Regions from separate parts of the Absiella sp. AM09-50 genome, predicted to be linked through region 2. Evidence: a T-box and tRNA genes for the amino acid it is inferred to sense, from the RefSeq annotation. Region 2 holds a T-box; the other holds one or more tRNA genes.

Region 1 (12,265 bases), on a different contig from region 2:
TGTCCAAAGTGATTTCTACCTTGGAATACCTGCCGGTATTTTTGATGAAATATGAGAATGAAGATTAGGGAAAGCCATTACAAGACGGCTTTCCCTTTTCAATTCATACAAAAAATGGTAAACTTGACATAGGAAGTGATGGCATGGCAAAACTGGAACTACAGCATATACAGAAACATTTTGGCAAGGTGAATGCAGTCAATGATTTCTCATTGAGGCTGAATGAAAAAGCATTTGTAGTATTGGCAGGACCAAGTGGCTGTGGAAAAACAACGCTGTTACAGTTGATAGCCGGATTACTTCCAGCAGATTCTGGCCGTATCATATTAAATGATACAGACATCACAACAACAGAACCAGGAAAACGAAAGATTGCGATGGTATTTCAGGAGGCCGCATTGTTTCCACATTTGAATGTATATGAAAATATTGCTTTTGGACTGGCTTATCAGGGAATGAAAGAAGCGAATATTCATAAGGCTGTTCATCAGATGGCAGAAATGTTATCAATAGATGAGCTGCTGGATCGTGCAGCGAATACACTCAGTGGTGGACAGATGCAGCGTGTTGCGATTGCTAGAGCATTGATTCGCCAGCCGGATCTGTTTTTGATGGATGAGCCATTAAGTTCTTTGGATGCATCTTTGAAATCAAAGCTGCGTATAGAAATTGCACAGCTGTATCAACGCTCAAATGCAACATTTCTTTATGTTACACATGATCAGATGGAAGCGATGACGCTTGCTACGGTTTTGATCATCATGAAGGATGGTGTGATTCAACAGGTTGGTAAACCAAGGGATTTATATCATGATCCATGTAATCTGTTTGTCGCAAACTTTTTAGGGCGTTATGGAATCAATCAATTCCATGGACATATTCAGCATCATACTTTATACTGTATGCAGAAACGAAAGGTATTGGATTTTCAGATAGAAGATCAGGAGGTATATGTTTGTGTCAGACCACAGGATATACATGAAGATGCACAAGGAGAAATCGGCCGGATTATTTTAATTGAAGATATCGGGGATGAAATTTATTATCATGTTTTGGTGAATGGTACGACGATTATTATGAAACATACGCATGAAAGGGAATATCAGATGGATGAAGAAATTCACATTGATTTTCATTGGGTGGATGCGCTATATTTCCATAGTAACACGGAGGAGAGAGTACACATTGGCTAGTACGACGAAAAAGAAGGCACACGTCTTCTTTTTTGTATATAATCGCACAAAAAAATCCCGATAAGCGATAACCTATCGAGATTCGTTTTAAATTTGGTGGAGCTTATCGGGATCGAACCGATGACCCCCTGCGTGCAAGGCAGGTGCTCTCCCAGCTGAGCTAAAACCCCAAGTTGCGTTATTAATATAGCATGCAGGGGGCATCTTTGTCAATGATTTCCAAACATCTATTGCGAAAAAATGCAAATTCCTATACAATAATACCAATTATACAAAAAGCGAGGGGATTTTTTTGAAGAACACAGTCAAAGAAGCATTGCGCTTATCATTCCCTGTCATGGTAGGCTATGTATTTTTAGGATTTGCTTTTGGATTATTATGTCAAAATCAGGGTTACTCCTGGATCTGGGCTGTATTGATGTCTGCGATTGTATATGCTGGAAGTATGCAGTTTGTATTATTGACCTTTTTTCATACAGGCTTTTCTCTTATAGAAGCATGCATGGTCACATTAAGTGTCAATGCAAGACAGATTTTTTATGGGATATCTTTTCTAAAAGAATTTCAGAATATGGGAAAAAAGAAATGGTATATGATATTTTCATTAACGGATGAAACATACTCTTTATTGTGTGCCATTCCAGATAAAGATACACCCCATGGAAAACAGCTGATGTTTTTTATATCTTTTTTTGATCAATGCTATTGGATCATAGGATCTTTGATTGGGGCAGTATTGGGAAGTGCCTTATCTTTTGATTCCACAGGCATAGATTTTGCGATGACAGCATTATTTACCGTTATCTTTGTGGAACAATGGATTGCAAGTACCCATCATGTATCTATCTTGATCGCAGTGTTTTGTATTGTGGTCAGTGCGTTGATTTTTGGATTAAAAAACTTTTTACTTCCGGCATTGATCCTTTTGGTTTTATTGCTTGCGATATTTGAAAAATATGTTGATCAAGATAAGGAGGATGCATCATGATAGGCGTAAAAGAAAGTCTGGCGATTATTCTGGTCGTGGCAATTACCACCTTTTTCACTAGAGCGTTACCATTTCTGATATTCAAAAATACATCCACACTGCCAGAAAAAGTTGTATACCTTGGAAAAGTGCTGCCTATGGCAATTATGCTTTGTCTGGTTGTATACTGTTTACGTAATACAGCTTTTCTTACATATCCATATGGCATACCTGAACTCATCAGTATTGGTGTGGTTGTGATATTGCATGTATGGAAACGTAATAATATGATTTCCATTGTTTGTGGTACGGTATTGTATATGGTGCTGATTCAGGTTGTATTTGCGTAAAAAAAAGCGATTACTCGCTTTGTAGGATACAGGAAATAAAATCTTTATATTCTTCCATGAATATAGTGTTTTTTTAAGTGATAAATGTAAAATCACGCTGGATATCAAAATCTTTTAAAGGAATCACCTCCATGGTTCCTTTTTTTAATTCTTCCTCCACTGCGGCTTTATATAGGAATGTGATTCCTGTATTTTCTTCCACTAAATGTTTAATGGCATTCATATTGCCAATTTCAATGGTATTAGAGAAATCCTGAATGGTCAAGTTACGTTCTTTCAATACACGCTCTAATACTTCACGGGTACCACTGCCTTCTTCACGAATAATCAAAGGTTCATCAAATAAATCCTGCAGGGTATAGACTGGCTTTTGCATTTGATAATCTTTTCCTTTTAACGCAACATATGGCTGTCTGCTTAACATCTGGTGTTCATAACGATGTAGTGGGAAATAGCCTTCCACAATCGCAAAACTGATTTCTCCATGATCTAACATCTGAAGCAGGGTTGCGGTATTTTCTACCAGCATGGTTAGATTGGTTTGCGGATGGATATGTAAATATTGTTTTATTCGTTTTGGTAGAATATATTCACCAATCGTCAAGGTAGCACCAAATTTGATTCTGGTGATATCTTTAATATTTCTTAAATTCTCCACCACACGCTTTTCATCTGCATTCATGGTGCGAAGGCAGCTGGCCAAATATTCTCCCTGTTTGGTAAGCACTAGGTTTTTTCCATGGTGGTCAAACAGTTTGATTTGATAAGTCGTTTCTAAATAACGGATATGCTGAGAAACAGCAGGCTGTGTGATACATAAAATCTCAGCAGCTTTGGTATAGTTTAATGTTTCTGATAATGTTAAAAATGTATATAAACGATAATCAAGCATAATAATTTCTCCTTTAACATAAGTATATCATGGATGAGTAAAAAGAAAAAGTCATGTTTGTTTCTGATTTGTGAACAAATGTATCTAAAATGTTTACATAAAGAAAACTGTTTTCAAAATATATTACAAAATCTTTCAAAGACTCTTTCATTTTATTTCATTTGTGCTATAATGGGTGTCACTAACACAAGATGTTAAAGAGAAAGGAAGGTGCCGATATTTATGGCCGAAAACAGAATTTTCAATTTTTCAGCAGGACCATCCATGCTGCCACTGGAGGTATTACAAAAAGCACAATCGCAGATGCTAAACTATGAGGGTAGTGGAATGTCGGTCATGGAGATGAGTCATCGTTCCAAAGCATATGATGAAATCATTACAACTACACAGGCAAGATTACGCCGTATTTTGAATATTCCTGACAACTATAAAGTATTGTTTATGCAGGGAGGAGGAACCATGCAGTTCTCTATGGTACCTTTAAACCTATTGCAGAAGGGAAAAGCCGATTATATCTTAACTGGATATTTCGCAGAAAAAGCTTATAAAGAAGCATGCAAGTTTGGGGATATCAAAGTTGCTGCATCAAGTAAGGAACAGGATTTCACTTTTATTCCAAAACAGGAAGATTTAAATCTTGATCCAGAAGCTGATTACGTTTATTTATGTGCAAACAACACGATCTATGGTACAGAATGGCAATATGTGCCTGAAACAAATGGTGTACCAATCGTTGCGGATATGTCAAGTGACATCCTTAGCAAACCAATTGATGTTTCAAAATTTGGAATCATCTTTGCGGGCGCTCAGAAAAACATGGGCTGTGCAGGATTAACTGTTGGCATCGTACGTGAAGATTTATTAGGAAATGCGAAAGAAAACACACCAGTGTTATTAGACTATAAAACACTTGCTGATAAAGATTCTATGTACAACACACCACCAACTTATGCCATCTATATTTTAGGACTTGTCTTAGAATGGATTGAAAACATGGGTGGTGTAGAAGTAATGCAGGAGAAAAACAAGAAGAAAGCTGCAATGTTATATGATTACTTAGACAGCTCTGACTTCTATACTACAACTGCAAACAAAGAAGATCGTTCTATGATGAATGTAACATTCCGTTCACCTAATGCAGAACTTGACGCAAAATTTGCGAAAGAAAGTGCTGCTGCAGGTATGAGTAACTTAAAGGGACACCGTGCAGTTGGAGGAATGCGTGCTTCTATTTATAACGCAATGCCAATCGAAGGTGTTGAAAAGCTGATTGATTTCATGAAGAAATTTGAGGCTGAAAACAAATAAAAAAGGAGAGAGAAAATTTTATGAAAGTAAAATTATTAAATAAAATCGCAAAAGTTGGTTTGGATCAGTTTGATGCAAATTACGAATGCAGTGAAGATTTTCAAGATTACGATGCCATTATGGTACGTAGCGCAAAACTTCACGATGTAGAATTCAGTAAAGATTTAAAATGTATTGCACGTGCAGGTGCTGGTGTAAACAATATTCCACTTGATCGATGCAGTGAAGAAGGAATCGTTGTATTCAATACACCAGGGGCAAATGCCAATGCGGTAAAAGAACTGGTTATTGCGGCACTTGTATTATCTGGAAGAAAGATTGCACAGGGTATCAACTGGGTAAAATCTATCGCTGATGATGACGATTTAAGTAAACAGATTGAAAAAGGCAAAAGTAATTTTGTCGGACCTGAAATTGCAGGTAAAAAACTTGGTGTTATTGGTTTAGGTGCCATTGGGGTACAGGTAGCCAATGCCGCAGCTGCTATGGATATGGAGGTTTATGGTTATGACCCTTATATTTCTGTACAGGCTGCATGGACATTGAAAGCCAGAATCAATCATGCAAAAGACTTGAAAACCATTTTTGAAGAATGTGATTATATCACTGTTCATGTTCCTTATAATGAAGCAACCAAGAACATCGTAAATGCGGAAGCATTTGATCAGATGAAAGACGGCGTTCGTATCTTAAACTTTGCACGTAATGGTCTAATTGATGAAGATGCATTGGTAAAAGCATTGGCAAGTGGCAAAGTTGGTGGATATATCACAGACTTCCCTTCTAAAGAACTGTTACAATTTGATAATGTATTAGGTGTTCCTCACTTAGGTGCTTCTACTCCAGAAAGTGAAGAAAACTGTGCGGTCATGGCAGCAAATGAAATTCGTGATTACCTTGAAAATGGTAATATTACACATTCTGTAAATATGCCAGATATTCAAATGGCACAGGAAGCAAAATATCGTTTGTGTATCATCAATAAAAACATTCCAAACATGGTTGGTGAAATGACCACAAAACTTGCGAATGTTGGAATTAACATTGAGAATATGGCAAACAAGGCAAAGAAAGATTATGCATATACAATTTTGGAAACAAATGATGAAATCTCTGCAGAGCTATTGGATAAATTAGCTGCACAGGATGGTATCAAATCCGTTCGTTTAATTGTAAAATAAGTTGTAAAACAGACATTGCAAAAAGCTGATGTCTGTTTTCTTTTTTTGATAAATTTATGATATAATAAGAAAACCTGTGGAAGGAGGAGCCTTATGAAGTCATTGATTATTGCGGAAAAGCCAGAGCTTGGACGTGCGATTGCTAAAGCGATTGATGGACCAGATAAAGAGGTACATGGTGTCATTGTGAAAAAGAATGTAGTCATCACATGGGCATATGGACACTTGCTGCGATTGGCAGAACCAGATGAATATGATCCAAAATATAAAAAATGGAATAAGGAGGATCTTCCTATTTGTTTTGATAACTGGAAACTGGTGCCAGATGGTTCTAAAAAAGATCGTGTGCAACAAATCATCACACTGATGCAGGATTGTGACCAGATTATCCATGCTGGTGACCCGGATGATGAGGGACAGTTTCTGATTGATGAAATATTAGATTATGCCAAGAACACAAAACCGGTCAAACGTGTGTATATCAATGATAATACACCCTCCAATATCAAAAAAGCTTTTCATCAATTAATTGATAATGATGATAAATTAAGAGCGGTAGGACGAAGCGCTTATGCTCGTGCAGTCGCAGATTATGTAGTAGGCATTAATTATTCACGTTTGTATTCTTTGGCACTTCGTAGAAAAGGTATGAGTGTAGGACGTGTACAAAGCCCTACACTTGGATTAATCGTGACACGTGATGAATTAATTGATCATCATAAGAAACAAAAATACTATGAAATGGAAGTGCAGGGGGATGTGGAAAAACAAGATACCACCATTACCTTTGCATTAAAACCGAAAAATGATTTATTAGATGATGGTAAACACATCTTAAGTCAGAAAATCATGCAGGATATGTGTGATGATATTCTAAAAGAGCCGCATCGTAAGATGAAGGTAGATGAAAAACTGATGGATGTAAAACCACCATTGCCTTTTAATCTGGCAAAACTTCAGGCACATATGAATACAAAGTATGGCTTTGATCTGAGTAAAACGGATGCAATTACCCAGACTCTTCGTGATAAGTATCAGGCAATTACATATAATCGAAGTGATTCACAATATCTAAAAGAGGAACATTTTACAGAAGCTGCTCAGGTATTGACACATGTTATGAAAAAACTGAATGAAACCTATCCTGTGGATTATAAGATTCATTCAGAATGTTTCAATGATAAATATGTCACAGCTCACCACGCTATCATTCCTACTATGTCAGATTTTAATATTGCAGCATTACTTCCAGATGAGCGAAAAGTGTATGAAGAAATCTGTCGTCAGTATATCATGCAGTTTTTACCACCTGTGAAAAAACGTCAGGTAAGTGCAGTCATCCCTACAGAATATGGGGATTTAAAAGCAACTAGTACCTTTATACTGGATGAAGGATATAAACAGTATTTTAAAAATAATAAAGAAGAAAAAGGGGATAATGAAGAAGTAGATACAGGTAAATTTGATCTTCCAAAAGGAAACTATGAGGTTTCTTTACATGATGGTATCGTCAATGAAAAAGAAACCAATCCCCCTAAACGCTATACCCAGGCATCTTTAATCAAAGATATGACAAGTATTGCCAAGTATGTTGAGGATAAAGAAATCAAAGAAATTCTGAAGAAAAAAGATAAGGATAAAAAAGGCGAAAATGGTTCTATTGGAACCAGTGCAACACGTAGTCAGATTGTGGAAACTTTAATCAAACGAGGCTATGTTCAAATGAAAGGGAAGAATATCATTTCTACCCAATTGGGAAAAGATTTTTATCATCTTTTGCCTGAAGAAATAAAGAAAGCTGATCTAACAGCAAAATGGTGGGTCATACAGGAAGATATCAAAGAGGGAAATGCGGATGTATCTACCCTTGTACAAAGTGTTTTAGATGCTTTTACACCACACTTAAAAGAGAATCTTTCTAATCTAAAAGCAGGTGGGGAAGTACCGATTGATGATGATCGAGAAGCGATTGGTGTATGCCCAGTATGTGGCAACAAGATTGTGGAAAACTCCAAAGGCTATGGTTGTGTGAATTATCGAAATGGTTGTAAGTTTGCGATATGGAAAGATGATCAGTTCTTCAAAAACATCCATAAAGATGTCAGTAAACCAATGGCAGAGAAACTGTTAAAAGATAAATACTGTCTAGTGAAACTTATGGAACAGGAAGAAGAAGTTGTGAAAATCTTACAGTTAGGCATACGCAATGGCAGAGCAGTTTATCGTTTATTGGATAAGAAATAAATGAATATCAAACAGTAGCTTTATATCAAATAGAAAAAGCCTTCCAAGCCAAATCAGCGATGGAAGGCTTTTTTAGGTATCTTGTGATAAAAAAAACAATAAAAAGATAAAAAAATGTAAGCGCTTATTTAAAATGTGGTCGGCATATCCCTAAACTATCATTTGAACCCTAAAAAATTGTGCAGTATATATATGAAAGTTATAATTTGAATATGAATAGAATCAAAATTTAGAAATAATAAATTAATAAAAAGATTTTATTTCATAGAAAAAATACTGTTTGAGGTGAGCTTATGAAAAGAAATATTGTGATAGGAATGATCAGCTGTTTATTACTTTGTGGTTGTAGCAGTAAGGTTCAAGATGAAGTATTAACGATTTATATACCAGAGCATAGCGAAAAATGGATAGATTCGGGGACTATCACAGATAATCGTATAGATGTGTTAAACAAGAAATTGAAAGATAAAGGTAAACACTATACGGTGGAAGTAAAATCTGTTGAAAATAACCAGGCAAATCAAGATGTATTAACTGCGCAAAAAACGATGTTGGAAGAATTATCAAAGAATAAAGCAGATATTGTTTATTTTGATAGTAATCAACCATTATATGAATACTTTAAAGTATTAAATGAGGATTTTGAAAAAGAAAATGGTAAAAAACTTTTACAAGAGATACCAGAGCATCTATTTGAAGCAAATAAGATTAAAAATAATATCTACTACATTCCTAAAGTGACCATACCTTATCAGCAGCTTTACGCAGTGTTTGATGATGCGTTTTATAAAAAGTACGAGAATGAGATAACCGAAAACATAAACAATCCTGTTGATTTATTAAGTACTTTAATTCATTCTTATCAGAATGAAAATAATGAAATATTAATGGATGGAAACCCATTAGCTTGTTTTACAATTTTGGCATCAGATTATATGCAAATCAAGGGAACTCCTTTATTCATAGATGAAAAAGGAAAAGTTATTAATCCTTTAGATGAAAAACGTTTTATGGATGTATATCAGTTATTAGTTGAAGCTGATTTAAAAGGATATACGGGTAGAGATTTTACAGAAAAAGAGTGGGATACTTTTTATCAAAATGGTAAAACAGGTTTAGCATATTCATATTCATATTTAAGTAAAGACAGCTATGGGATAAGTGAAACAAATGGTAAGGAAATAGCTTTAAGTAATCATAAATATCCAGTTAGAACATCTGGCTATGGTATATTAAAGACAAGTGAACATGCGGATAATGCGTTTGATTTTTTGTGTGAAATTAATACGGATCAAGAACTATCAGATTTATTAATTTATGGAGAAAATCCAGAGAAGAATTCAGATGGAAAAGTAGTGACAGATAAAAATTATTTTTATGGCTTGTTTATGGGTTCATTAGGAAATGATATGATTACTACGCCACAAGCAGATCAAAATGCGGATAAGAAAAACTTTGTTTTTGAGCTTGATCATAAAATAAATGTAGAGTCATTAAAACCTAATATTTTAGATTTATCAAACGTGATTGAAAAAATTGATAAAATAAATAATATTTGGAATGATTTTGATTCTATTACAGCGAATTTTAAAGTATATGACCATAAAAAGATCTCAATGGATGAAGTATTACAAATGTTTTCTGAAGAGAATAAGAAACTAAAAGAAGCTGGTATTGATGAAGTAATTGCGGAGTTACAAAAGCAGGTGGATGCATATGAGTGAGTATACGCTTGAAGTATGTGAATTGGTAAAAGATTATGGAGATAATCGTGCTTTGGATCACGTTAGTTTTACTTTGACACATGGGATATATGCATTACTTGGACCAAATGGTGCAGGAAAATCAACATTGATCAATATTCTTTGTATGCTGTTAGATGCCAATGAAGGCTGTGTAAAATTTAATGGAACAGATATAAAAAAGTGTAAAAAAGAGTATTTATCCAAGGTAGGATACATGCCACAGCAGCATTGTTTATATGAAGATTTTACATTACAAGATTATCTTTACTATATTGGCAATTTAAAAGGAATGAAAAAAGAAGCTATACGGCAACAAAGTGAAGATTTGGTAAGAAAAGTAAAATTGGAAGATGTATTTCATAAGAAGCTAAAAGGATTTTCCGGTGGAATGAAACAAAGAGCAATGTTATGTGTTGCGTTATTAAATGATCCATCAATTCTGATTCTTGATGAGCCTAGTGCTGGTCTTGATCCTTTAAAGCGAATGGAAATGCAGAAGCTGATTGCGGAATTAAGTAAAGATAAGATTATTATCTTTGCGACACACGTGGTAAGTGATGTAGAATCTATCGCAGATGAATATTTGATATTGAAAAAAGGAAAATTGTTGAGAAAAGAAACTAGAAAACAACTTGTATCACTATTGGAACATAAAGTAATGGAACAAGAAGTTGATCCGTTGGAATATCAAAAGCTGAAAACAAATAATAAAATTAGTAATGTTCGCTATGATGGAGATAAAATGATGATTAGAATCATTGAACCAAAGGATGAAGGAAAAGGAATATATGTAAGTCCAAATATCAATGATGTTTACCTTTACATATTTGATGAAGAACATGTTGTACTATGAGGTGAAAAAAATATTTTCCAGACGGTATCATATCGTATTTTTATTAGGAATCATCATAGTGGCTAATGTTTTATTCTTTTATCAAAACAAAAGTGATTCATTTAATGCAAGTGACTATAAACAAATACAAATCAAGCTAAAAGGTAAAACTGATAAAGAGCGTTATGCTTATTTAAATGAATTACAGGATATAAATTCCTTATTTATGATGAAAGAAGCAGTAATAAATCATCAAGTGGATTTTAACGAATATGTTGAAAAGTATGGAAAAGAGTGGGTAAATCAAGTACTAAAAATGGAATATGAGGATATCGTGAATGATGCTTTAATCCATCGTCTGATAGAGGAAGAAGATAATTTACATTCTTATGATCTTTTTTTGAAACAGGTAAAACAACAATATGAAACAAATCAATCAATTTCAATTTTTCAAAACAAAGATCCATTTATACAATCAAGAGCTGACCAGACAAAAAGACTATATGAAAAGATGCATGTGAATATGCCTTCTTCCAGTGATGGTAGTTATGGTAGTGAAAAAGTATTGAAAAGCATGATTCCAGATGCATTGATTTTATTAACAGTCGCATATTTTTTCTATATGCTGGTGGCGTTTGAAGATGAAAAAGGTATGATTAAATATGGCAGTATGATGAAAAAAGGAAGTAATCAACAGCTATTATCCAAGTGGCTTGCTTTATTGGTATTAGTCATGGGATTGGAAGCAATTTTTTTGTTAACATTGTTTTTGAACTCTGGTATGCAATATGGCATGCAAGATATTTTTCAGCCTATACAAAGTATTTTATATTATGTGAGTGTGCCTTATCATATGAATGTTTTAAGCTTTATAGCGGTTGTATTCTGTTTTAAAATAATCATTTATGCATTTTTACTTGCGCTGTTGTTTATGGTCTATGCATTTGTGAAAAATTACTTATTAGCGATTTCTATTTCAGCTTTGTTTATTGGCAGTTTTACATTTTTGGCATCTACTTCAGGTGACAGTCATTTATTATCTTATTTAGGTCTTACACAGATTCTGCATCCAGAATATGCCTTGAAAAATGTATCCTATATCCGTTTCTTTTCTATGGCAATCCCATATAATGTATTATATGGATTATTCATCATTCTTATGATATTAGCTTTTGCGTTATGTTTTAAGCTGTTCCATAAACAGAGAAAACATATCCTGCGTATTACTCATCAAGCAAAATCACATAAGGTACATGGCTTGTTGTTTTATGAAATGAAGAAATTATGGATCAATGATTTTGGGATTGTGCTTATGGTCGTATGTTTGATTGCACAAATTTTACTATTAGCACTAATCATCAGTATGAGTAATATAGAAGATAATCAATACAATTATTATATCGATCAAATTGGCGATCATGTATCAAAGGAAGCAGATGAAAAAATAGCGCTGGAAAGACAGAAAATTGATGATGCGAAGCAGCAAATCATGATCGAAAAAGATCCTATAAAATTAAATGAATATATGAAAATACAATCCATGGAACAAGGTT
Region 2 (12,265 bases):
CAGCAATCTTTAACCCATTGCGCATTGCTTCTTTAGAGTAACCCAGATTACGATGATAATAATAGACAAGGGATGGCATGATGCCACTGCTTCCAAGGGTTGGTGCTGTAACGGTAACATTCCCACTTGCATTTTCCTCACTTGCGGCATAGGCATATGCACTTAACAACAGCTTTTCTTTTTCAATGGCACTCTTACAGCTGTCTGCCTTTGCTTTTAAATCCCCTGCAACACGTGTCAAATGCAGACTACCTGGCAATTCTCCAACCTTGGATAATCCACGATCCACAGTTTCTAACATCGTTGTCATAATTTCATCCATATAATCATCTAATGGATCATATTTATTTACATATTCCCACAACTCCATATGATATTGGTCACAATAATCCAGAATATCTTTTAATGTATGATGTGGATATACATCTTTACCTTCTGTTTTTTCCTGTCCTTCAATGCGAATGGCACCACCGCCAATGGAATAAACGATCCATTCCCCAAGATTTTGATCCTGTGCATCAAGTGCAATCAGCTTCATCGTGTTGGGATGTTTTAAATCATGTCCGGTTTTGAAAAATACAGAACAATTTTTGGGCTTCATGGTTTCAATGATAATGTAATCCGTCAAGTGTCCTTTTCCCGTCAATGACAAAGACCCATAAAGCTCTACTTCAAAATGATCTGCTTGTGGAAATGCTTCTTTAAACAGTTTACTGGCCCTTTGTGGCCCTAATGTATGTGAAGATGAAGGACCTGGTCCTATCCTGTACAGCTCTTTTAATGATTTCATATCTATATACGATCTCCTTGCAATTCTAATAAAAACATCTCAAATCCCAGTTTTTTATCCAGCTGTCCACCCTTCATTTTCTGATCAAGAACAGCTAATTTAGAAAGGATATGAAGCAAATAAGGTGTGGATAGTTTTCTTGCATTCTGCATGGTTATCTGCACACGGTAAGGATGTGCGCCAAGCTTGGAAACAATCATATCTTTTCCAGCTCCCTGATCCATGAGCACTTTTACCTGATACAGAAAGCGAAACTGTCCTGCGAGTAAAGCAGTCAGATAAATGGCGTCTTTATTTAATACACAAAGGTCATACCATAAGCTGAACGCTTTTTTTAAATCACGGTCAACGACTGCATTCACCAGCTGAAACACATCATCCTCTAATGGACGATTGACCAGCTGTTCCACAACGCTGACATCGATTACACCACCAAATAACTCCAGTTTTTCCATTTCTGCTTTGATACTACGAATATCCAAAGGAAGCCGTTGATCCAGTTCTAAAAACGCATTTGGTTCCACAGAAAGATTTCGACGTTTGATTTCTTCCCGTATATAGTTTTGTTTACCTAAAGCATCCAGTCGGTGAAACTGCAATACTTTACAGGTCTTTTGCATCTTTTTTACGATCTTCTTTCTGGCATCCATTTTCTCAAAACTGCCAGTAAATATCAATATCGTAGATTCCATTGGGGCATCCAGATATTTATCCAGCAAAGAGATATCCATGTCCGTATCATTCACAGTAGATAAAAAATTGGCATTTCGGACAAGAATGACTTTTTGTTCAGCAAAGAAAGGAATCGTTGTCGCATCTTCCATAATGGTCTGCATATCACTTTGCAAAGCATCATACGTGATCATATTCAGATCATCCTTCTCAATGTGATGCTGTTTTAAGATACGCGATAATGCGCTTTCTAATTCATATTGTTCTTCACCATATAACACATAATTCATTCTTATCACCTAATTTATTATAACATCATGAACCCAAATACTCCATCATTTCTTTTGTTCATTTTGTGTGTTTTCAAAGATATGGTGGATACAGCCAAACTTGCAATCCGCTGTTTCAAAATATGTAAGAACTCCCTGGAAACGAATCGATATACCACCTTGCTTTTTTGTGATCAAAGGATAGACATGTTCCTTTTTTAAAAGATCCAATACTTCTTTATGCGGATGGCCATAACGATTGTTTCTGCCAGCGGATATCAATGCGAGTTTTGGACGATAATGATGGATAAAAGAGGGTGATGAAGCGGTATTAGAACCATGATGTCCTAATTTTAATACATCAACTTTTAAATCAGCATACTCCTTTAAAATGGCAGCTTCTGCGCCATATCCAGCATCTCCCATAAACAAATATCCAACATCATACATTTCAAAATATGTAATGATACTGTTTTCGTTGGCATTTTTCCCAATATAGTCCTGAATCAGAAAATGAAATGGGACACCTGAAACATCAATATCTTTTTGTTTTTCTGTGATGATTTTATGTATGGGAATCAGTTTTGCCAGCTCTTCTACTCCCCCACTATGATCATAATCCTCATGTGTAACGATGAGTGCATCAATCTTATGTATACCACGTTTTTGCAGGACAGGTAAAATGATGTCTTTAGGTATATCTTTATACAAACTACCCATTGCGTCAATCATAATTACCCCCTGATGAAAAGGCAGTGTGATCACTGTACAATCCCCCTGTCCCACATCGATCATATAAATCTCCCCAAAAGGATTTAGATAACAGCCAAACTGTGAAAACAGCAATAATAAAGCAAATCTCACAAATGGATACTTTTTATCTTCACTGATGTATCTTACAAGTGCATAGCCCCATGCCACAAGCCACCAAAGGGCTGGCACATACCAGAAAGTGAAATGAAAAGATGAAAGATATTCCAGACTTCTAACTCCCATAGACAATAAAACGGAAGGAATCGGTAAAGCAATCATCAGGACAGCCAGCAGATACAAGCATGCGGACAGATAACGAAAAATCGAAAACAACAGGATAGATACAACATCGATCTTTTGCATACAAAAAAATTGAATTGGGATCAACACAAGCAATGATACGACCTTTTTCTTTCGTTTTTGTAGCTGAAAAACAGATACCAGATAAAACGCCACAGGTATGAGAAATGATAATTCTAGTGCCATGTATGGGGCAATCATAAGAATCAAAAACATACTACAACCTAGCCGATCTTTCATATCCATATGAGGAAATAAGAAACGAATCAATTGAAAACTGAGGACACGAAGCATTGTAGGGGATAAAACAGTTGCGTAAGCATGTATACCCATACCAAAGAAACAAAGTAATTCCAACGTCTGTTTTTCAAAGAATAACGACAAGAAAGAGCGTATCATCTGCCAAAGGGTTGTGATATGCATTCCACTTGATGTGATAAGATAACTTTCCTCCTCTTGCCGGATACCAAAGAGCATAGAATTTAATAAAGAACGTGTTGTTTCATCTTTTGACTGGATATAGCGATAAAGATCATGTGATAAACCTGTTCCCTCTTTTATGACTTCGTAATCCTTCACATCAAGCGCATATTGGATATTTCTGTTTTTACACCACGCAGGAAAATAAAATTCTGGTGGATTATGTACGCCATCGATCAATTCAAAATTGCCTTGTACTTTTATTACATCCTGAAAAGATACGTCTTTTACATTGTATAAAAGGACTTTTTGATGATCACATTCTCCAATCAAATAAGAGCTTTTGATTTCCTGAATCGTGATGATCTTACTTGTTGGCATTTGCTGAGTATGTGGTTGGATACGAAATATTGCGCCTATCAAAAGGATAAGAAACAATATATGTCCCTTTTGAAAATGGCGAAAATGAAACACGCACGCAACAAACGTTAAAAATATTGAAGCTAGCAGGGATTGGGATATGATCATCCCCCAGATCAGCAATGATAAAAACAACCAGCTTTGTTTCATAGGCAGATCATATTCTGTATTTTCGCATACATGGCATCTCCGATACCTTTTACTTCTTTAATTTCTTCTAAACTTTGAAAAGGTTTTTCCATTCGATAAGCAACAATCCGTTTGGCTATCGCCGGTCCAACGCCCGGTAAACTGTCTAACTCCTCTTCACTTGCGGAATTAATGGAAATAAGTGCTGTTTCTTTTATCTCTGGAATCACTAAGACGCTTTCATCAGGAAGATCCAAGCTTAAGTTTAAGGACGAGGTATCTGCATTATCCAAACAGCCTTGCGCCTTTTTTAAAATATCTTCTACACTTGCATGGGCATCTACCTCATACACACCTGGTGCTTGGATTGCGCCCTTGACTTCAATACTTTTTGTTTTAGATTCATATTGTGACATATCCACAAATTGATATCTGGAACAAAGTAATAATACAAAAAACAAAACGACCATCATTTTCTTCATAAAAAAACACCTCCTATGTATATATATACGTAAAAGGGAGGTGAAAATCCTAAAAAAAATCCGATTTTTTTCGGATTTTTTATTTTAAAGCAATAATTTTTACATCATATGGTTCTTCAACGTTTTCAATGGTAACGATGTCACCGGCTTTATTATCCATCAATGCAGAAGCAAGTGGTGTGATATTACTCAATTTTCCATTTAATGGATCTGATTCGATAGAACCTACAATGGTATATGTTTCCTCTTCATTTGTATCCATATCAAGGATTGTCACAGTAGAACCTAAGGTTACGGTTTTGTTTGCGACAGATGATTTGTCTTCACTGATGATTTCAGCTTTGGCAATCATAGATTCCAATTCACGAATTCTTGCTTCTACACGAGCCTGGTGATCACGGGCTGCATCATAGTCAGCATTTTCACTCAAGTCACCCTGTGCACGTGCTTCCTGTAATTCACGAATAACTTCATCACGTACAACATGAATCAGATTATCCTGTTCTTTGACTAATTCATCATAACCTTCTTGCGTTACTAAAAATTTTTCCTCAGCCATAATTGTTATTTCACTCCTATCGCATGGTATTATACCATGTTTTTCTTAATTATACTACTAATTTTTGTGATCAGAAGATCGATTGCGACCAAGTTATGGCCGCCTTCGGGAATAATGATATCTGCATAGCGTTTGCTTGGTTCCACAAAGCGTTCATGCATCACACGAACCGTAGTACTGTATTGTTCTATCACAGAATCAAGGGTTCTTCCTCGTTTTTTAACATCACGTTTTAATCGCCTGATCAAACGGACATCCGCATCTGTATCAACAAACACTTTAATATCACACAACTCACGAAGTGCTTCATCTTCTAAGATAAACAGACCTTCTAAAACGATGACATCACATGGATAAATCGTTTCTGTAAGAGCACTTCGATTATGCTCCACAAAATCATATGTTGGCTTTTCTATCATTTCTCCATGTAAAAGCGCTTGTATATGTTGAGCCAGCAAGGCATTATCAAAAGCAAAAGGATGATCGTAATTTGTTTTTATTCGTTCTTCCATCGTTTTATCACTTTGATCCTTATAGTAATCATCCTGACGAATAATGGATACCGATGCACTATCCTCAAAGATTTCTTTTAATTGCCTGGAAATGCTTGTTTTCCCAGAGGCACTGCCTCCTGCAATTCCAATCACCATTGTTTTTTTCATACCTGCCTCTTATTTACGAAGATTGTATTTATCAATATTTGCTTCCTGTTCTTCTAATGTTTTAGAATAATACACTTTGCCATCTCCATGAATATCTGCCACAAAGTACAAATAATCACTTTTGGTTGGATGTAATGTAGCAACAATTGCATCTTCCCCTGGATTTTCAATTGGACCAATTGGCAATCCTTCATGGATATATGTATTATAAGGAGAATCAATGTTGGTATTGACTTCACAATCATCCGGACTGGTTAGTTTATCATACATTGCATAACATACCGTTACACTGGAACCTAACGTCATATTCTGATTCAGACGATTATAGAATACCCCGGCAATCATCTTCATATCTTCTGGCTTGCTTGCTTCATACTGCACAATACTTGCCATTGTGATAATATCGTGAAGACTTTTACCGCTTTGCTTGATATCATCTTTATATTTATCATAAATACTCTGGAAATGATTCAGGAATGTTTCTGTGACTTTTTTACCATCCGCATCTTTTGCGAATGTATAGGTCTGTGGAAACAGATACCCTTCCAGTTTTACCCTGACCTGATCATTTAATACATCGTCCTTTAAGAATGTGTAGGTTTTCATTAATTCTTTGATATACGCATCATCATTCCATAAGGCAATCAGATCTTCTGCTTTTAATCCCAGTTTTTTTTCAATCTCTACTGCCATATCCTTTGCCCACATGCCTTCTCGAAAAGTAATCATCACTTCATCACCTTTGGCTTTGTTGGCATCGTTTAATACAGTCAGGATTTCTTTGGTACTCCAGCTTTTATCAAGCATAAAATTACCTGCTTTTACATCCTGCAAACCATTTAGTTTTGCATATAGCTTTGTGATCGTCGTATTGCGAATCAAATCTTTTTCTTTTAGATTTGCGGCAATCACAGACATGCCTTCTCCATTTTTGATTTCAAAAGGAACCTTTTCACTGGTTGTGGTTACAGACTTTAGATTTTGTGTATAAAACAAAAAACCTCCCAAGCCAAGTGCAACAACAATGGCAGCAATCACTGCGATAATCGCTATTTTTTTATTCTTCAGCTGCTTCTTCATCTTCTGCGAATGCTCCTATGACTTCTTCCACCATTGCCCATTCTTCATCAGTTTCGATTGGCAATAAGTTTCCTTCATCATCATAGCGAGAAGCAAATACTTCTCCATCTTCATTGTCTGGGTCTTCAAATACAACGTATTTGTTTCCCTTTTCTTCATCATCAAATGTAAACAAAATCTCCATGCGTTTTTCATTTCCATTTTCGTCTGTTACATATAAACTGCTTGTGTCTAACATTTTCTTTCCTCCTAAAATTCTTAGGGGCTTATCAAGAGCCCCTAATATTTACTATCTAAATAGCTTTGTAAAATCTGTACAGCCGCCATCTGATCAATGACTTTTTTTCGTTTCTTACGAGATACATTGCCTGCAATCAATATTTTTTCTGCCGCAACGGTGGTTAAACGTTCATCCCAAAGCACGACTTCTATACCTAGTGTTTCCAGTTTTTCTTTAAAAGCATAGCTGATTTCACCGCGAATGCCAACATCCCCGTTCATGTGTTTGGGAAGACCAAGAACAGCGGTTGTAATCTGAAATTCTTTGATGTATTTTTTTACCTGCTCAAAAGCAGAATCATAATCATCACTTTCAAAGCGAAGGGTTTCTACCGGGCGCGCAATCATGCCAAGTGCATCACTGACACTGACTCCCAGTGTTTTACTTCCTAGATCCAATCCTAATGTACGCATTATTTATCATCTTCCAGATATGCTCTCACCAGTTCTTCAATGATTTCATATCGTTCCACACTTTGAATAACCGTACGTGCATTGTTATGTGAGCTGATATATGCAGGATCATTGCTGATCAGATAACCGGCAAGCTGATTTACTGAATTATATCCTCTTTCATCCAATGCATCTTTTACTAAGCGTAATACATGCTTGATATTGTCCCTTTTTAAATCATCTGATTTAAAAGACATCGTTTCCGTAACATCTTTCATCGTATTACCTCCTTTGTTCATACCCTTATTTTAGCTTATTTTAACGCAAAATGAAACCCTTATGACAGGATATTTACAATTTCACGCATTGCATCATCAATTTTGGAAGTATCCTTGCCACCAGATTGTGCCATGTCGTTTCTTCCTCCGCCTTTACCATCACAGATAGTCGCAGCACTACGTACTAAATCACCACATTTGATGCCGCCTGCAACTGCTTTTTCATCTGCGCCGGCAACAAATACAACTTTATCATTTTGTACACTGCCAAGGAATACGACCACATTTTCTTTTTGTGACTTGATAGAAGATACGATATCTTTCATCGCTTTGGCATCAACACCATCTACACGTTCTACCAATACATTTCGGCCGTTTATTTCTTTACAATGATGGATCATATCATTTGCCTGTAAAGAGAACATTTTCGCCTGTAAAGCAGCAAGTTCTTTTTTCAGCTGAGCATTTTCATCTAACACCTGTACAACTTTTGTTTCAACATTGGCAATGCCTTTCATTTTCAAATCAGAAGCAATTGCATGTAGGGTATCATTTTCTTTTGCGAATTCTTCATATGCGCCATATCCTGTTTTTGCGGTGATACGACGTATTCCTGAGCCGATACTTTCTTCACTGATGATCTTGCATACACCGATTTCCTGCGTATTATTGACATGGCATCCACCACAGAATTCTTTAGATACATCACCCATGGTAACAACGCGTACCACATCTCCATATTTTTCATCAAATAAGGCTGTAGCGCCTGATTTCTTCGCTTCTTCGATTGGCATTTCCACCTTGCTTACGGCGTAGTGACCTGCGATAAACTGATTGACAATATGTTCGATTTCTTTTAACTGTGCATCATTCACTTTTTCAAAATGTGTGAAGTCAAAACGCAAATATTCATCACTGACAAAACTTCCCGCCTGCTGGATGTGATTACCCACTACCTGTTTTAATGCACTCTGTAGTAAATGTGTACATGAGTGGTTATTGGTAATGATATCACGTTTTTGATTATCTACATGCAAGGTAAAAGTATCATTGACATGCATGCTTCCAAATGCGATTTTAATTTTATGCAGGTGCTGTTTATGAGGCGCCTTGATTGTGGTTTCTACCATTGCTTTACAATTATCGTTTTCAATTTCTCCACTATCACCGATCTGTCCACCACTTTCAGCATAGAATACCGTTGTATCAAATACAACATCGCCCTCATCATTGATCTCATCGACTTTGACACCATCTTTGAATAAGCCGATAACTTTTGCTTCTACCACTCTTTGATCATAACCAATAAAGCTGCTTTCTAAAGTGAAATCCATCAAATCTTTAGATTGTGAAGACATAGATTGTGCATCTTCACGCGCATTACGTGCACGTTCTCTTTGTTTTTCCATTTCAGCATCAAAGCCTGCTTCATCAATTGTATAGCCGCTTTCTTCTGCGATTTCTTTGGTTAGTTCTAATGGGAAACCATATGTATCATATAATTTAAATGCTGTTACACCATCAATTAGTTTATCTTGTGCATGTGCTTCCATAACATCTTTCAACAGTTTTTCACCATCAGCCAGTGTCGCATGGAAACGTTCTTCTTCAGCTTTTACCAGTTTTGCGATATAATCTAATTTTTCTTCCAGATATGGATAGTAATCTTTCATGATTTCATAAACCACTGGTACCAAACGATACATAAATGCACCTTCGATTTTTAACTTTTTGCCAAAACGAACAGCACGGCGCAGCACACGGCGTAAAACATAGCCACGGCCTTCATTGGCAAATAATGCGCCATCAGCTAATGCAAATGTGACTGTACGGATATGGTCTGCGATAACACGAAATGCCATCTTATGTTCTGCATCTGCATAACGACACTGTGTATATTTTTCTGTTTCATAAATAATTGGCAGGAATAAATCTGTGTCAAAGTTTGTTTCTCCACCTTGAACAAGTGCAACCAAACGTTCTAATCCCATACCTGTGTCGATGTTTTTCTGTGGCAGTTCTTTATATTCGCTGCGTGGTAATTCTGGTTTACAATCAAATTGTGAGAATACAACATTCCATACTTCAATATAACGATCATTTTCCAATTCTTCAAAGAACAGACGTTCTCCCAATCCTTCAGGATCATACGCTGGTCCACGATCATAGAAGATTTCACTGTCTGGTCCTCCAGGTCCTTCTCCGATTTCCCAGAAGTTATCATCTGTTTTTAAGATATGAGATGGATCCACACCACATACCTGTGTCCAGATACGATATGCATCGTCATCATCTGTGTAAACAGATACATATAATCGCTCTTTATCAAAGCCAATCCATTCAGGGCTTGTTAGAAACTCCCATGCGAAAGGAATTGCTTCTTCTTTGAAGTAATCACCAATAGAAAAATTTCCCAGCATTTCAAAGAATGTATGATGACGTGCGGTCTTTCCTACATTTTCAATATCATTGGTACGAATAGATTTCTGTGCATTGGCAATTCTTGGACTTTCTGGTTTTACAGAGCCATCAAAATATTTCTTTAATGCTGCTACCCCTGCATTGATCCATAAAAGCGTTGGATCATCATGTGGAACAAGGGATGCGCCTGGCTCAATCATATGGCCTTTTGATTTGAAATATTCCAGAAATAACGCTCTAATCTGACTACCTGTCAACTGTTTCATAAAAATTCCTCCTTACAATAAAAAAATCGTTCCATGCATAGGAACGATAAATTGTTTTCTTACCGCGGTACCATCCTAGTTCACTCAAAAAGAGTACACCTTAATTTCTTCATTAACGCCGAAGATCCGCGTATCCACTCCCAAGCAGCCTTCCATAAGTCCTATACAAAAGCTTTCACCAACCGCTTTCTCTCTACCGTATTCTTCCTATGTACTCCTCTTGTTCATCGTGTTTTTATGCGTTTCAATTATAACAAATCCATTCTTTTTTTACAAGGATTTTCTTTCCATCCGCCCTTCCTTTTCTTCCTGTTTCATGGCTTCATCAAAATCCTGCCAGATATCATCCCATTCTCCTACACGATCACTGGTTTTTGCATGCAGATAACTTCGTATGGCAATTTGTGCAATACTGGCAAAAATAGGAGATAAAATGACGCCAATCACCCCAAATAAAGCTTCTCCGATAAAGATGAACACAAAAGATAAAATCGGGCGTACATTCATGGTATGATTAAAAATCAAAGGCTGAATAATATTGCTTTCCAACTGTTGAATACTCCAGACGATGGCAAATGCAAGCCATGGAAATACTGGATAGCTTAAAGCGGCCACAATAGCGATCAAGATAAGACCAAGCGTAGCACCAACATAAGGAAATAAATTTAAAAATGCCAAAATGATTGCGTATAGAAACGCATTGGGAAAATCAAAAAAGTATAAAGTAATGCCGACACTGATCATGATGAAGAATAAATCTAATATCGTTCCTACCAGATACTGATAGACGATATTACTCATCGTATGATAGAAATTAGAATACCGCTGATAATCTGTAAAAAGCTTTTTGGCACTGCGTTTCCAATAATCAAGATCTAAAGATAAAAAGAAAGCTGTGAAAAAGGCGATTCCATAATCTGTAAATGTATTCATGGTTGTTTTTAAAGAGTCAATCACTACCACATAGCCTTCCTGCACATATTTATTTTTAAAATCTTCCATATTCCCATAAACGATATGATATTTTTCAAGAAACTGTTCTACCTTTTCAACCCAGTTTGGTAAAACTTCCATAAAGTCCACCATCTGATGATACAACAAAGGAATCAAACAGATAACAAATAAAATGAGTGATACAATGATAAAAGTATAAACAATAAAAACAGCGATTTTAGCTGAAACATATTTTTCTAATTTATCAATAAAGGGCTGTAGAAACAAAGCAATCAAAACACCGCCAAATACAGGCATCATGCTTTGAAAGATAGATGTCATCCATGGGTAAAGTGCTAACTGTTTCAATAACAGAACCAATAAAAGTGCAGATAAAAAGAAAGGTATTAATTTTTTTGCGTATGTCAGGATTTGAGTAAAGGCATGTTTCATAAAAGAAAAACCCCGAATGGGGTTAATCCATATCCATACATTCGCAAATCGTGTCACCTGCATGGTGCAGCTTTTTCATCATTTTACGCTTTGCTTTTTTTGACTTATGACAGATTTCTTCTAATTCATCTTCCTCATTGTAGCCAATATAAATTCCAACAAGCATACTTAAAGCTGCAGTTACGATATATTTATTCATGTTATCACTCCTGACAATCTTATTATGGAGTGTAATTTACAAACTATCCGAAAACAGATAAGATTCTTTGCGTCAGTGTACTTTTTCTAACGTGTCTGTCCGCTACTTGAATTGCATGTTGAAACAATTCCATATCGCCTAGTAAAACTAGACTTTTTTTCGCACGAGTGACAGCGGTATAAAGCAATCGCTTCTGAAGCATATAGCGATAATCTTTTACAATCGGCAAAATCACGATTGGATATTCACTACCCTGACTTTTATGAATGGATATACAATAGGCATGTGAAATATTATAAAGATTTTCTCCGCTATATTCTACGATATGATCATCAAACTCTACCATTAACTTGTTTTTATTTTGAACATCCTCGCTTGCGTAAATGATTTCTCTTAATATTCCAATATCTCCATTGCTTACCTGATCATCCGGCTGATTTTTCAACTGTAAGATTTTATCTTCTTCTCGAAATATTCGATAACCTACCTTTAATTCACGTTTAAACT

The links. The T-box of region 2 lies ahead of alaS (alanine--tRNA ligase). A T-box ahead of a tRNA ligase gene usually reads a tRNA of that ligase, here a tRNA-Ala.
Region 1: it has a tRNA-Ala gene. The T-box ahead of alaS (alanine--tRNA ligase) is inferred to sense a tRNA for this amino acid. The anticodon was not compared.

Annotation. Positions count from the first base shown of each region.
Region 1 is NZ_QVFI01000015.1:68,099-80,363, forward strand. Features, by position in the region: gene DW114_RS13095 (hypothetical protein) at 1-68, shown strand, start outside; gene DW114_RS13100 (ABC transporter ATP-binding protein) at 144-1,193, shown strand; tRNA gene DW114_RS13105 (tRNA-Ala) at 1,288-1,363, opposite strand; gene DW114_RS13110 (AzlC family ABC transporter permease) at 1,531-2,181, shown strand; gene DW114_RS13115 (branched-chain amino acid transporter permease) at 2,178-2,510, shown strand; gene DW114_RS13120 (LysR family transcriptional regulator) at 2,584-3,402, opposite strand; gene serC (3-phosphoserine/phosphohydroxythreonine transaminase) at 3,625-4,710, shown strand; gene DW114_RS13130 (3-phosphoglycerate dehydrogenase family protein) at 4,731-5,891, shown strand; gene DW114_RS13135 (DNA topoisomerase) at 5,985-8,135, shown strand; gene DW114_RS13140 (DUF3502 domain-containing protein) at 8,429-9,859, shown strand; gene DW114_RS13145 (ABC transporter ATP-binding protein) at 9,852-10,733, shown strand; gene DW114_RS13150 (hypothetical protein) at 10,792-12,265, shown strand, end outside.
Region 2 is NZ_QVFI01000020.1:62,695-74,959, forward strand. Features, by position in the region: gene DW114_RS15325 (L-serine ammonia-lyase, iron-sulfur-dependent, subunit alpha) at 1-790, opposite strand, end outside; gene holA (DNA polymerase III subunit delta) at 793-1,752, opposite strand; gene DW114_RS15335 (ComEC/Rec2 family competence protein) at 1,798-3,642, opposite strand; gene DW114_RS15340 (ComEA family DNA-binding protein) at 3,771-4,235, opposite strand; gene greA (transcription elongation factor GreA) at 4,315-4,794, opposite strand; gene udk (uridine kinase) at 4,824-5,456, opposite strand; gene mltG (endolytic transglycosylase MltG) at 5,466-6,536, opposite strand; gene DW114_RS15360 (DUF1292 domain-containing protein) at 6,514-6,774, opposite strand; gene ruvX (Holliday junction resolvase RuvX) at 6,816-7,229, opposite strand; gene DW114_RS15370 (IreB family regulatory phosphoprotein) at 7,229-7,486, opposite strand; gene alaS (alanine--tRNA ligase) at 7,546-10,173, opposite strand; T-box leader at 10,210-10,410, opposite strand; gene DW114_RS15380 (AI-2E family transporter) at 10,444-11,559, opposite strand; gene DW114_RS21530 (hypothetical protein) at 11,582-11,758, opposite strand; gene DW114_RS15385 (ATP-dependent RecD-like DNA helicase) at 11,802-12,265, opposite strand, start outside.